Regions from separate parts of the Aeromonas allosaccharophila genome, predicted to be linked through region 1. Evidence: predicted binding sites of a transcription regulator. Region 1 holds the regulator's gene; each other region holds the start of a gene.

Region 1 (3,277 bases):
TCAAGGTCATGCAATCTATTTCAATGAAAAACGCTAATCTGGCCCTCGCAGCCCTGTTGTTGTGTAGTGCGGTGACCGCCAAAGAGTCCGACTTTGCCGAGAAGGTCTACGTCGATGCCGTCAAGCAGGTGGCTGAGATGCAGGACAACCGCATCACCTTCGAAGAGGATGTGACCATCAATCAGGGCACCATCAAGATCAAGGCTGACAAGGTGGTGGTGACCCGTTCCGGCGAGAAAGGGGCCGAGGTAATGACCGCCTACGGCAAACCGGCCACCTTCTTCCAGATCCTGGATAACGGCAAGCCGGTCAACGCCCATGGCAACACCATCCGCTACGAGCTGAAAAACCGGCTGGTGACCATCACCGGTAACGGTCAGCTCAAGCAGGAGGATAGCCAGGTCAATGGCGATCTGATCCGCTACGACATCGTCAAACAGAAGATGATTGCCGAGAGCAAGAGCCCGAACCAGCGGGTCAAGACCGTGTTCCTGCCGGATCAGGTAGAGAATTTCGACAAGCCCGCCGATCAGCAGAAGCAGGGAAAATAAACCATGGCAGTGTTAAAAGCAGTGGGCCTGCAGAAGAGCTACAAGCGCCGCATGGTGGTGAGTGACGTCAGCCTGGAAGTGGGCACCGGCCAGATTGTCGGCCTGCTCGGCCCCAACGGTGCCGGCAAGACCACCTCGTTTTACATGATCGTCGGGCTGGTGCAGCGCGATGCAGGTCTCATCACCATCGACGATCAGGACATCAGCCTGCAGCCCATGCATGTGCGGGCTCGCAACGGTATCGGTTACCTGCCGCAGGAGGCCTCCATCTTCCGTCGCCTGTCGGTGTTCGACAATCTGATGGGGGTGATGCAGACCCGCAAGGGGTTGAGCCGCGAGGAGCGTGAGGACAAGGTTCAGCAGCTGCTGGAAGAGTTCAACATCACCCACATTCGTGACAACTTGGGTCAGAGCCTCTCCGGTGGTGAGCGCCGCCGGGTCGAGATCGCCCGCGCACTGGCGGCCGAGCCGCGTTTTATTCTGCTGGATGAGCCATTTGCAGGGGTTGACCCGATTTCTGTGATAGACATCAAGAAGATCATTCAGCATCTGAAAGATAGAGGCCTCGGCGTCTTGATTACCGACCACAACGTCAGAGAGACTCTGGACGTATGTGAGAAGGCCTATATCGTCAGCCACGGCAAGATGATTGCCGAAGGTGCACCGGCTGACATCCTCGCCGATGAACAGGTCAAGCGCGTCTATTTGGGCGATCAATTCAGTCTATAGTAAGGGGGCATGCCTTCATTTCCTTTGACGCCTGCCTCGCTGAACATAAGGATATCCCGACGTAGATGAAGCCGACATTACAGTTGCGTCTCGGTCAGTCCCTGACCATGACGCCGCAATTACAACAAGCGATTCGTCTGCTCCAGCTCTCCACCCTGGAACTTCAGCAGGAAATTCAGCAAGCGCTCGAAAACAACCCTCTGCTGGAGCAGGAAGAGAGCGAGCAGCAGGAGAGCGCACCGGAAGCGCCGGTCGATGACAGTCAAATGGACTCCAGCGATGCCATGGCTCAGGAGCAGATGCCGGACGAGTTGCCGGTGGATACGACCTGGGATGAGGTCTACTCCGCCGGCACCGCCCAGAGCGCCGGCCCCATCCACGATGGGGAAGATAGCGTCTATCAGGGGGAGACTACCGAAAACCTGCAGGATTATCTGCTGTGGCAGATGCGACTCACCCCGTTCAGCGACGTGGATGCCGCCATTGCGCTCGCCATCATCGATGCTATCGACGAATCCGGCTATCTGACCGTTGCGCTGGAAGACATTCAACAGGCGGTGGGCAGCGACGAGCTGGAGGTCGAACTCGACGAGGTCGAGGCGGTGCTCAAGCGGGTGCAGCATTTCGACCCGGTCGGCATTGCCGCCCGTTCGGTGCAGGAGTGCCTGCTGATCCAGCTGGAGCAGTATGACCCGCAGACCTCCTGGCTCAATGAGGCCAAGGAGGTGATCCTCGAGCACATGGAGCTGCTCGGCAACCGCGATTATCGTACCCTCGCCCGCAAGACCAAACTCAAGGAGAGCGACCTCAAGGAGGTGCTGGATCTGATCCAGCTGCTGGAGCCGCGCCCCGGTAACGGCATCATCCAGAGCGACTCCCAGTACGTGATCCCCGATGTTTCCGTGGTCAAGAAGGGCAACAAGTGGGTGGTCGAGCTCAATCCCGATTCCGCTCCCCGCATCAGGGTCAACGAGACCTATGCCGCCATGGCCCGCAACGCCCGCAGCAGCACCGATACCCAGTTTATCCGCTCCCATTTGCAGGAAGCCAAGTGGTTCATCAAGAGCCTGGAGAGTCGCAATGACACCCTGCTGAAGGTGGCCAGTTGCATTGTCGAGCAGCAGCAGGGCTTTTTCGAGTATGGTGAAGAGGCGATGAAGCCGATGGTGCTCAACGACATCGCCGAAGCGGTGGAGATGCATGAGTCGACCATCTCCCGGGTGACGACCCAGAAGTACATGCATACCCCCCGTGGTATCTTCGAATTGAAGTTTTTTTTCTCCAGCCATGTGAACACCGAAGGAGGAGGAGAGTGCTCATCGACCGCAATTCGCGCGCTCATCAAGAAGCTGGTGACGGCAGAGAATCCTGCCAAGCCGTTAAGTGATAGCAAGATCGCGGATTTGCTGGCCGAACAGGGTATTATGGTGGCGAGACGCACGATCGCTAAGTATCGCGAATCCTTGTTTATCCCACCTTCCAATCAGCGCAAACGCCTGGTTTAGGCAAAACAAAAGGATGATGTTATGCAAATTAACCTGACCGGACACCATGTCGAGATCACCGAAGCTCTGCGTGATTATGTGAACAACAAATTTGCCAAACTCGAGCGTCACTTCGACCACATCAACAATGTTCATGTGGTGCTTAGCGTGGAAAAACTGAACCAGATAGCGGAAGCCAAATTGCACGTCAGCGGTGGCGAAGTGTTTGCCAACTCTGAACATGCCGATATGTATGCTGCGATAGACACCTTGCTCGACAAGCTGGACAGGCAGATCATCAAGCACAAAGATAAGTTAAACAAAAAATAACTATGCAACTTGAACACATACTGAGTCGGGACTGCACCAAGAGTGCAGTCCCTTGTACCAGCAAGAAACGCGCCCTCGAAATCATCAGCGAGCTGGCCGCCGAACGCCTTGGCACTTCCCGTCAGGCGCTGTTCGAATGTTTGCTGGCCCGCGAAAAAATGGGCAGTACCGGGATCGGTGCCG
Region 2 (3,277 bases), 2.0 Mb from region 1:
TATCAAAGAGTTTCCTCTGGAAGGAGACCAAAAAGGTAACGTTGAAGTGGCTTGGGATGGTACAGACAAGGCTGGTAAACGGGTTGCCGCAGGAAAATATGTCATTAAAGCCAGCGGCACTCTCGATGGCAAGTCTGAAAGTATTGGTGCATATGCCTATGCAAAGGTGGACAGTGTTGCCTTGGGTAATGCTGCTAATCCTACTCGCCTCAATTTGAGAGGCCTTGGTAGCGCGTTTTTGCAAGATATTCTGCAGATTTCAGGAAGCAATTCAAATCCGACGGTTACACCGTCAAAAACCACGTCGACAGCATCGATCTAAGGAGCTGGATATGTCATTTAACAATGCCTTGAGCGGTGTCAACGCGGCACAAAAAGACTTGAACGTCACCGCCAACAACATTGCCAACGTTAACACCATGGGCTTTAAAGAGTCCCGTGCCGAGTTTGCGGATGTCTACGCCAACTCCATCTTTGTCAATGCCAAGACCCAGGTCGGTAACGGTGTGGCAACCGGCGCGGTTGCCCAGCAGTTCCATCAGGGGGCGCTGCAATTCACCAATAACGCACTGGATCTGGCGATTCAGGGCAATGGCTTCTTTGTGACCTCTGACGGTCTGACCAACCTGGATCGCACCTACACCCGTGCCGGTGCCTTCAAGCTCAATGAAAACAGCTATATGGTCAACAATCAGGGTCATTATCTGCAAGGGTATGAAATTAACGTAGATGGTACGCCCAAAGCGGTCAGTATCAATGCGACCAAGCCGATCCAGATCCCTGACAAAGCTGGTGAGCCTATTCAAACCAGTAAGATAGAAGCCAGTTTTAATCTGCCATCCAAAGCTGATCCGTTGCCATCCGGTTTTGGTGGTGGTCCGGCTTCAACGTTTGATCCCAAGGACTCCAAAACTTACTCGTCATCAACATCGGTTGTGGTGTATGACTCGCTCGGGGAACCTCATACCATCACCCAGTACTTCGTTAAAGAAGCAGACCCACTTAACCCAGGTAAACCGACTACGCCAACATCCTGGCGTATGTATCTCTATCAGGGAGATACTAGCATCGATATCGTTGGTGGTGCAGCTCCGACAATGGCGGCGCCCCCCCCGGCTGCACAGGCTCCATTGGGAGCACAGATTACGTTTGGTGCTGATGGCAAGATGATTACCCCGACGGTACCTGCGGCCATCAAGACGGAGCAGTTGGGGGCCGGTGGTGCTGGTATTATTACCAACGGCGCTGATGGTACCCAGCAAGTGGAGATTGAGCTTGGAACTGTGACCCAGTATGCCTCACCGTTTGAAGTCAACAAGTTGTCACAGGATGGTTCCACCGTCGGCCGTTTGACCAAGGTCGAGATCACGCCAGATGGTATTGTGTCTGCAACTTACAGCAACGCCACCACCATCAAGGTAGCGATGGTCGCCATGGCCAAGTTTGCCAACTCGCAAGGATTGACTCAGGTTGGTGATACCTCTTGGCGACAATCCCTGCTCTCTGGCGATGCTTTGCCGGGGACACCCAACTCGGGCACGTTTGGCACCATCAAGTCATCGGCGCTGGAGCAGTCCAACGTGGATTTGACGTCCGAACTGGTTGATCTGATCACTGCCCAGCGTAACTTCCAGGCCAACTCCCGTTCGCTGGAGGTCAACAGTTCGCTGCAGCAGACTATCCTGCAGATCCGTTAATTACACAATGCATGAAGATGAGAGGGGGCCTGGCCCCCTCTCTGTTTCTGTCGCCTCCTCGCGCTTCTTACTCCCCGCTATCTTTGCTATTGGCACTCTAATTGCATTTCTCCTGTCAGAGTCATCTGTTTGACGGAGAATTCCATGGATCACCTGCTTTATATCGCCATGTCCGGGGCCAAAGAGACCATGAACAGCCTGGCTGTTCGGGGCAATAACCTCGCCAATGCCAATACCACCGGTTTCAAGTCCGATTTCGAGCAAGCCAGGAGCATGCAGGCGTTCGGTGAGGGCTTGCCAAGCCGGGTGTTTGCCATGGCTGAGCGTCCGGGTCAGAACCTGCAGCATGGCATGCTGATGACCACCGGACGGGATCTGGACGTGGCGGTGGATGGTCCGGGCTGGATTGCCGTGCAGGATCCCAAGGGCGGTGAAGCCTATACCCGCATGGGGAATTTACAGGTCAATGCGACCGGCAACTTGCAAACCTCGACCGGCCTGAATGTGGTGGACGACGGTGGTCAGCCTATCGTGCTGCCTATGCCGATGGAGAAACTCGAGATCAATCGGGATGGCACCATTAGCGGTCGACCGGAAGGGGCTGCCGCCAACTTGCCGGAAGATTTCCAGCGGATCAAGCTGGTCAACCCGGCCGCCGATGCGGTGGAGAAGGGACAAGATGGTCTGTTTCGCCGCAAGGATGGCCAGAATGAAGCCGCCTCGGCCAATGTCGGCCTGATTGCCGGCTCCCTTGAGGGGAGCAACGTCAATGTGGTGGATGAGATGACCAACCTGATCCGGCTGCAACGTCAGTTCGAAACCCAGGTCAAAATAATGAAGACGGCCGAAGATAATGATGAAGCTCAAACCCAACTGCTGCGAATCAGCTAATCAAGGAGTTACCTATGAATCCCGCACTCTGGATCAGCAAGACCGGGTTGGATGCACAGCAGACCAATATTTCGGTCACCTCGAACAACCTGGCGAACGCCAGCACCGTGGGCTTCAAAAAGTCACGGGCCATCTTTGAAGATCTGCTTTATCAAAACATCAACCAGCCAGGTGGCCGCTCCTCTGCCGATACCGAGCTCCCCTCCGGCTTGATGCTGGGTGCGGGGGCCAAGGTGGTCGCGACCCAGAAAAACCACAGCCAGGGCAACGTGCAAACCACCGACAACTCGCTGGATTTGATGATCAGTGGCCGTGGTTACTTTGAAATTCAGCTGCCGGATGGCAGTGCGGCCTATACCCGTAACGGTCAGTTCACCCTCAACGATGAAGGGACCATAGTGACGCCGGGTAATGGCTATCCGCTGCAACCGGAAATCCAGATCCCGGAAAACGCCCAGAGCGTTACGGTGGGTGAAGATGGTCAGGTCTCGGTGCAGCTCAAGGGCGATGGCGCGTCTCAGGTGGTCGGTCAGATCAACATCTCCGACTTCGTCAACGCCAGCGGCTTGCAGCCGATGGGGGAGAACATGTTCGTCGAGACCCAGTCCAGCGGTGCTGCCGCGCAGGGAACTGCCGGTGCCGATGGACTGGGGGTGATCAAGCAGGGGATGCTGGAGACCTCCAACGTT
Region 3 (3,277 bases), 880 kb from region 1:
TATCCAGTTCAAAGTTGCGGGTCGCCTCTTTGCGGGAACGACCGGAAGAAGCCGCCCCAGCACCATCGCCACCGGTGGCCTGCTCGGGAATGTTGGACGCTGCTGGCGGCTGGTTGGAGAGGGCGCCGGGTACGCCACCGCTGCTGCCATTGGCACTGTTCTCTTCCATGGTCATTTCGGAGCGCACCGCCGGCAGGTCGGGGTTGTAAGTCTTGCGAGTCTGCTCCTGCTGGGAGAAGTCGAGGGAGAGATCCACTTCCGCCGTATAGTTGTCGGCACCCAGCACCGGGATCAGGATGGCGTCAATTTTTTGTTTGTACTCCAGCTCCTGCTTCTGCTGCATGGCAAACTCTTTGCGAGTCTGGGCAGAGACCGGGTCTTGCGAGCCGGAGTTGAGCAGGCGACCGTTCTGGTCGGTCACGGTCACCCGGGTCGGTTCGAGGCCATGAACGGCAGAGGCCACCATATCGACGATGGAGTCCACCTCCCCCTGCCCCAGCGCCGCCCCTTTCAGGTTGAGCACCACGGTGGCACTGGGTTTGCGTTCGTTGCGGGCGAAGACGTTGTCTTTGGGGATGGCCAGCAGCACCTGAGCCTTGGCCACATTCTGGAACTGCTCGATGGCGCTCGCCAGCTGGCGCTCGCGGCTCAACTTGAGGCGCTCGCCCTCCATCCGCTGGCTGACCCCGAAACTGGAATCTTTCAGCAGGATATCTTCACCATCGATGCTGGTATCGGCCGCATTGGCAAGACCGGCACGGGTCAGGGCCAGCTGGATAGTGGGGTAGCTTTCGGCATTGACCAGCACGCTCTTGCCATCCACCTCATAGGGGATCTTCTGCTGATCGAGGAAGTCGAGGGTCTTGACCAGCTCCTGGGTGGTGTAGGTGCCGAGGGGACGCATGTCCGGCTCCTTGCCCCACAGCAGGATAAACACCGCGATGGCCAGACAGATGGCAAGCCCCAGGATCAGGGTGATTTGTCGCAGTACATCGGTATTGGACAGGAATCCCAGCGCCGAACTCTTCTGCTCATTTTCATCGAGGGCGGCGGTGCCCTCATCGTTTATCAGCAGATCGCCGTTTTGGTCAGTAGCCACGATTTATGTCCTTATTGCTGACATGTTCATGATGTTCAGTAAGCACTTATACCGGCATGTTCATGATGGTCTTGTAGGCATCGACCATCTTGTTGCGCACCTGTACCGTGGCTTCAAAGGCGATGGAAGATTTTTGGCCGGCGATCATGACCTCGGCCAGATCAACCGACTTGTCGCCCATGTCGAAACGGGTGCGCAGATCATTAGCGGCGCCTTGCAGCTCGTTGACGTTGCCCAGCGCCTGTTGCAGCAGCTGACCAAAGTCGGATGTCACCGGGCGACCGGGCTGTGCCAGCGGCGTTGCGCCTGCTTCAATCTTGAGCGCCTGCATCTCTTGCATCAGGCTGCTTGCACTTATTTCCATTTTCCATCCCCAGACAATTCATTGACGCTGACTGGCTTAAAGCAATAAAAGTGCCAATCAGGAAAAATACTCTCAAGCCAGGGGAATGGGGTATTCGCAGAGCACTGATGAGGGGCCCGCATCACTCACGGACGCGGTACGCCATCCTCACCAAATAACAGCCTCAGATAGCTAAGATGCAGATCGTAATGTTCTCCGGCGGGTAGTTTGACCAGCACTTCATCGTGAAGATAACCCGCACGGCTCACTGCCCGTTCGGGCGAGATCAATCCCTCCGCCACCAGCCTGGCGACAATCGCCTGCGCCAGGGCCATCGTCGCCTCATCGGCCTGCCCCCAGCCAAAATGCCCCCGGTATTCCGATCCTGCCGGGCCGGGTTCGAGGGGAAAGACCTGCGCCCCCTTGACCCAAAAAACCATGGGGATGCCATCCTGCAGACGCAGATAGATACTCTGCTTGTCCCACTCTCGACTCGGGCTCATCTCCATCCCACCCGGTTCCGTTGCTTGTACCATGCCACTCTCCTTGTTCTGTTGATAAATCTTGCTGGCGCCCACGTAAAAGAGGGCCAGTGGCCCTCTTTTTACTGCAAGTTGCCGCGTTTAAACAGACAGCAACTCACTGTGAATAAAGAAAAACGTGCGATCGCTCAAAGCACGATCAATTACTGGGTCAGATCCTTGTCGATCCAGTATTTGGAGCCGGAGATATTGGCATCAAACAACAGGCCCTTTTCGCCAATCTGGTAGATCGCCATGCCGCCGTTGTATTTGGCGGTCAGCTCGGCACTCTCCTTGCCAGCCACCACCCCCACTTCGGAAGTAGCCTCCCACCCCTGAGCCACGAAGGCATCGAATCTGGCCTTGTCTTCGAACAGGATCACCTGCTGATAGAACTTGCCGCCGATCCCGGCAGCAAGTCCCGCGCCAAACATCTTCATATAGGTGTGCTTGCCGTTTTTGCGATTAACCGCCACCCCGGCGCCCTGATTGGTATGCAGCATCAGGGAAAACTTGCGCGAATCGAACACCGCATAGCCATAAGCCTTGTCAAACAGCAACTTGGCAGAGGGTTGCTCGTTGAACAGCCGCACCAGTGCGGTATCTGCCATGGTGTTGAGGGCCAGCCGGGCCTCTTGCGCCGTCTTGGGATTCAACATCTCGTCGAGCTTCTTGTCGGCGACCTTCAACCACTCCTTGCCGGTCGCGATGCTCTTGTCGGTCCAGACTCCGGCGGTGTTGAAAGCATCCTCACCCCAGGCGGAGATGGAGGCCCAACTCTTCTTGGAAAAATCGCTGACATCCTGCCACACCTCCTTGCCGGTCTCGCTCACCGCCGTCCCGAGATCGGAGGCGGCGGCCTTGAGCTTGGCCCAGTCGGCATAACAGGGTGAGAAGGCCAGACTCAGTGACAAGGCCAGCAACCAGTTGCGATTGTTCATCTTCTTGCTCCCATTCCGTGTAACCCGTTTAGCCGCCCTCTCACCCGGAGCTCGGGTGATGGCCAACATAAACAGGTTTGTCATTCATTTCGTGCGCGGATCATCTGCACATTATCGGGACGACGCGCCATTGAGGCAATCATTGAGTCCATCCTCACCTCACACTTGGCACACAAACCCGTGCGGCAACCATAAAAAAAGCTGCTCGCCAATGGCGAACAGCTTTGATGAGCGCACAGGCCGGAGCGCTTATTCGACCATCATCACCTTGCAGGTGTTGGTACTGCCCACGGTTTCCATCTTGTCACCGTGAGTCAGCAGCACCATGTCGCCGCTCTGCAGCAGGCCTTTGGCCTTGAGCACGTCCAGCGCG

Evidence for each region. Region 1 encodes sigma-54, which starts transcription at its own class of promoters, with help from an activator protein. Its sites were predicted from a motif close to TGGCACNGTTTTNGCTT; they were not measured.
Region 2: the regulator sigma-54 is predicted to act here: its motif matches at 1,788-1,804, upstream of flgF (flagellar basal-body rod protein FlgF).
Region 3: the regulator sigma-54 is predicted to act here: its motif matches at 1,503-1,519, upstream of fliE (flagellar hook-basal body complex protein FliE).

Annotation. Positions count from the first base shown of each region.
Region 1 is NZ_CP065745.1:3,117,255-3,120,531, reverse strand. It holds gene lptC (LPS export ABC transporter periplasmic protein LptC) at 1-37, shown strand, start outside; gene lptA (lipopolysaccharide transport periplasmic protein LptA) at 24-551, shown strand; gene lptB (LPS export ABC transporter ATP-binding protein) at 555-1,280, shown strand; gene I6G90_RS14170 (RNA polymerase factor sigma-54) at 1,346-2,785, shown strand; gene hpf (ribosome hibernation promoting factor) at 2,807-3,094, shown strand; gene ptsN (PTS IIA-like nitrogen regulatory protein PtsN) at 3,097-3,277, shown strand, end outside.
Region 2 is NZ_CP065745.1:503,484-506,760, forward strand. It holds gene I6G90_RS02280 (flagellar hook assembly protein FlgD) at 1-322, shown strand, start outside; gene flgE (flagellar hook protein FlgE) at 333-1,697, shown strand; gene flgF (flagellar basal-body rod protein FlgF) at 1,842-2,588, shown strand; gene flgG (flagellar basal-body rod protein FlgG) at 2,603-3,277, shown strand, end outside.
Region 3 is NZ_CP065745.1:2,239,420-2,242,696, forward strand. It holds gene fliF (flagellar basal-body MS-ring/collar protein FliF) at 1-1,099, opposite strand, end outside; gene fliE (flagellar hook-basal body complex protein FliE) at 1,146-1,463, opposite strand; gene I6G90_RS09970 (hypothetical protein) at 1,589-1,978, opposite strand; gene befA (beta cell expansion factor BefA) at 2,128-2,904, opposite strand; gene pyk (pyruvate kinase) at 3,154-3,277, opposite strand, start outside.